DNA from 2 places in the Streptomyces sp. NPDC058662 genome. Region 1 is predicted to be linked to the other one. Evidence: riboswitches for the same ligand, from Rfam matches in the RefSeq annotation. Region 1 holds a riboswitch; the other holds the start of a gene.
What was found. A riboswitch is a leader RNA that binds a small molecule or an ion and turns the genes downstream of it on or off. The one in region 1 is predicted to bind thiamine pyrophosphate.
Positions count from the first base shown of each region.

Region 2: another riboswitch for thiamine pyrophosphate. It lies ahead of ACFWUQ_RS17755 (thiamine ABC transporter substrate binding subunit); the one in region 1 lies ahead of thiC (phosphomethylpyrimidine synthase ThiC).

Region 1 is NZ_JBHXRU010000001.1:138,714-140,909, reverse strand. Features, by position in the region: gene thiC (phosphomethylpyrimidine synthase ThiC) at 1-846, opposite strand, end outside; TPP riboswitch at 840-985, opposite strand; gene ACFWUQ_RS00675 (YibE/F family protein) at 1,025-2,196, shown strand, end outside.
Region 2 is NZ_JBHXRU010000045.1:18,724-20,919, reverse strand. Features, by position in the region: gene ACFWUQ_RS17755 (thiamine ABC transporter substrate binding subunit) at 1-998, opposite strand, end outside; TPP riboswitch at 1,084-1,192, opposite strand; gene rlmN (23S rRNA (adenine(2503)-C(2))-methyltransferase RlmN) at 1,251-2,196, opposite strand, start outside.

The DNA.
Region 1 (2,196 bases):
CTCGATGACCGTGTCCTTGTAGATCTCCCAGGTCAGGTCCTCGGCGCGGCCGTCGACCTTCTCCAGTGCCTGGTAGAGCGGCACGGTCCCGATCGGGACGGGGGAGTTGCGCAGCACCCACTCGCGGGTGGTGTGGATGTTGCGGCCCGTCGAGAGGTCCATGACCGTGTCGGCGCCCCACTTGGTCGCCCAGGTCATCTTGTCGACCTCCTCCTCGATGGAGGAGGTGACCGCGGAGTTGCCGATGTTGGCGTTGACCTTCACCAGGAAGCGCTTGCCGATGATCATCGGCTCGATCTCCGGGTGGTTCACGTTCGCCGGGAGCACCGCGCGACCCGCGGCGATCTCCTCGCGGACCACCTCGGGGGAGACGTTCTCGCGGATCGCGACGTACTCCATCTCCGGGGTGACCTCACCGCGGCGGGCGTACGCGAGCTGGGTGACGGCCACGCCGCCGCGGCCCCGGCGGGGCTGGCGGGGGCGGCCCGGGAAGACCGCGTCGAGGTTCTTGAGGCCACCGCGCGGCGAGGTGTGCTTGATGCCGTCGTCCTCGGGGCGCGCGGGACGGCCCGCGTACTCCTCGGTGTCCCCGCGGCCGATGATCCAGTTCTCGCGCAGCGGCGCCAGACCGCGGCGCACGTCGGTCTCGATCTGCGGGTCGGTGTACGGCCCGGACGTGTCGTACAGCGTCACGTCCTTGCCGTTGGTGAGGTGTACCTGGCGGACCGGCACCCGGATGTCGGGGCGGGAGCCCGCCACGTACCCCTTGTGCCAGCCCGGCTGGCGCTCAGTCCGGCCGTCGGCGTCCTGGCTGACGGCAGGCGTGCGTGCGTCCTGAATGGTCATGAGACCTATCTCCCTACGCCGGCATTACCCGGTAACAGGTTCGGCGGTCGACGCAGCCTCTTCCCGTACGCATCTGTGATGCGCCTACGGTGATCAGCGTCCTCTCAGCCCGGTGCTCCGAGCTCCCGCGTTGTGCAAAGGTGCCCCCACGCTAGCGTCATCTGTGGCGTGCTGAACAGTGGGCCCCCTCATCTCTTGCGATGATCTGCTGGTGACGTCCTCGCCGCAGCCCCCCAACGAACCCACAGAGCCCACTGGCCCTACCGGCCACGCGCACTCCGGTCCCGGGCCCGCGTCCGGGCATGCGCACAGCCACAGCCACGGCCCGGCCACCCCTGTCTCGAAGCATCTGCGCAGGGTCATCGCCGCCGTGCTCATCCCCTTCGCCACCGCCGTCTTCGTCGGCATGGTGGTGCTCTGGCCGGGCGGCGCGCCCGGGCACGAGCGCACGGGTGTGGGATTCGACCGGCAGACCCAGCAGGCGCGGGTCGTCTCACTGGAACGCGTCGACTGCGCATCGGTGAACGCCGCACAGGTGCCGCCCACCGGTGACGACTCCACCCCCCAGGGCCGCGAGGCCCTGGCCGCGCAGACCGGCGACTGCAAGAAGGCCACCGTCGAGATCGGCACGGGTCCCGACCGGGGCCGCACCTTCGTCGAGATCGTGCAGCCGGGCGCACCGCGGCAGTTGGCCGACGGCCAGGAGGTGGTGGTGGCCTACGCGCCGGACGCCCCCCGCGACCTCCAGTACTCCGTCATCGACGTCAACCGCAAGTTCCCGATGGCGGTCCTGGCCGGCATCTTCGCCGTCGTGGTGGTACTCGTCGGGCGGATGCGCGGGCTGTTCGCGCTGATCGCGCTCGTCGTCAGTTTCGGGGTGCTGATGCTCTTCATCCTCCCCGCGATCCTGCAGGGTTCGAACCCCCTGGTCGTCGCGGTCGTCGGAGCGAGCGCCATCATGCTCATCGCGCTCTACATGTGCCACGGCTTGACCGCCCGCACCTCGGTCGCCGTCATCGGCACGCTCGTCTCGCTGCTGCTGATCGGGCTGCTGGGCTCCCTGTTCATCGACTGGGCGTTCCTCAGCGGCAACACGGACGACAACACCGGGCTGATCCACGGGCTCTATCCGAACATCGACATGAGCGGTTTGCTGCTCGCAGGTGTCATCATCGGCTCCCTGGGCGTGCTCGACGACGTGACGGTCACCCAGACCTCGGCTGTATGGGAGCTCCACCACGCCGACCCGGAGATGGGGCCACGGGGCCTCTACCGTGCGGGTATCCGGATCGGCCGCGACCACATCGCCTCGGTGGTCAACACGCTGGTGCTGGCCTACGCGGGTGCCGC
Region 2 (2,196 bases), on a different contig from region 1:
TGCTTCGTGAAGATCTCCGGCAGCACCGCGTTCGCCGTCACCGGGTTCACGAACATCTGGAGCGGCATGTCCTCCTGGAACTTCTTGCTGATCAGGAAGTCCAGCAGGGCCTTGCCGCCCTCCGGGTTACCCGCGCCCGCCAGCAGGCCCGCGAACTCGACCTGGCGGAAGCAGGTGCCGGTGGCGACGCCCGTCGGGGCCTCGGCCGGCTGCGGCTCGCCGTACAGCACCTCGACCGGCGGGCTGGAGGCGTAGGAGACGACCAGGGGCCGGTCCCCCTTGGCCTTCCTGCCGCCCGCGGAGCCGGAGAAGCGCTCGTTGTAGGCCTGCTCCCAGCCGTCGACGACCTCGACGCCATTGGCCTTGAGCGCGGTCCAGTAGTCCTTCCAGCCGGCCTCGCCGTACTTGCCGACGGAGGCGAGCAGGAATCCGAGGCCGGGCGAGGAGGTCGCGGCGTTCTCGGTGACGAGCAGGTTCTTGTACTCCGGCTTGACCAGGTCGTCCAGCGTCTGCGGCGGGGCGAGCTTCCGGTCGGCGAAGTACTGCTTGTCGTAGTTGACGCAGATGTCGCCGGAGTCGACCGGGGTGACCCGGTGCTGCTTGTCGAGGTGGTACTCCGGCTTGACCTCGCCCAGCCCCTCGGCCTCGTACGGGGTGAAGATCCCGTTGTCGAGGGCGCGCGAGAGCAGGGTGTTGTCCACGCCGAAGAACACGTCGCCGCGCGGGGACCCCTTGGTGAGGATCTCCTGGTTCAGCGCCGTGCCCGCGTCCCCGGACTTCAGGACCTTGACGGTGTAGCCGCTCGCCTGCTCGAACTCCTTGAGGACCGTGTCGGTGGCGTTGAAGGAGTCGTGGGAGACCAGGGTGACGGTCTTGGACTTCGGGGCGTCGCTCCCGCCCGCCGGCTTGTCCTTGGCGTCGCCGCCGCAGGCGCTGAGCGTCGTGACGCCCAGCGCGGCCGCGAGCGCGGCGCCCGCGATCTTCTTGGTGGTGCTCACTGGTGATTCCTCCTGGGATGTCCAGGAGAAGACGCGGCCCCGCCCGGCGCTCTGGTATGAGCGGACGCCGGGCAGGGCGCAACAGCTTGAGTGATGACCGAACTTCCTACCCCGAATGACCGGGGCGAGGTTCAGAGGGTCTGCGGTGACGGTTACCGCACTCTCAGCGCTGTGGCGCTCCCCTGTCGGAATATGCAATTGGTTCGGCCACAGGGTACCCCGTGGCCGAATCGGGACGGCCCGAGCCGGAACCTAACGCTCCGAGGCGGCCAGCTGACCGCACGCGCCGTCGATCTCCTGGCCGCGGGTGTCCCGTACGGTGACGGGCACGCCGTGCCGGGCGATGGCCTCGACGAAGGCCTTCTCGTCCTCGGGGCGCGAGGCGGTCCACTTAGAGCCCGGCGTCGGGTTCAGCGGGATCAGGTTGACGTGTACGCGCTTGCCCTTGAGCAGCTTGCCCAGCAGGTCGCCGCGCCAGGCCTGGTCGTTGATGTCACGGATCAGGGCGTACTCGATGGAGATCCGGCGGCCGGACTTCTCGGCGTACTCCCAGGCCGCCCCGAGCACCTCGCGGACGTTCCAGCGGGTGTTCACGGGGACCAGGGTGTCGCGCAGCTCGTCGTCGGGCGCGTGCAGCGAGACGGCGAGACGGCACTTGAAGCCCTCGTCGGCGAACCGCAGCATCGCCGGGACCAGGCCGACCGTGGAGACGGTGATGCCGCGCTGCGACAGGCCCAGGCCGTCGGGCTCCGGGTCCGTGAGGCGGCGGATGGCGCCGACCACGCGGTTGTAGTTGGCGAGCGGCTCGCCCATGCCCATGAAGACGATGTTCGACAGGCGGGCGGGGCCGCCCGGGACCTCGCCGTCACGCAGGGCGCGCATGCCGTCGACGATCTGGTGCACGATCTCGGCGGTGGACAGGTTGCGGTCCAGACCGGCCTGGCCGGTGGCGCAGAACGGGCAGTTCATACCGCAGCCGGCCTGCGAGGAGATGCACATGGTGACCCGGTCCGGGTAGCGCATCAGCACGGACTCGACGAGCGTGCCGTCGTGCAGCTTCCACAGGGTCTTGCGGGTGGTGTCGTCGTCGCAGCTGATGTGGCGCAGGACGTTCATCAGGTCCGGAAGGAGCTCCTGCTGGAGCTTCTCGCGGGAGGCCGCGGGGATGTCCGTCCACTCGGCCGGGTCGTGCGCGTAG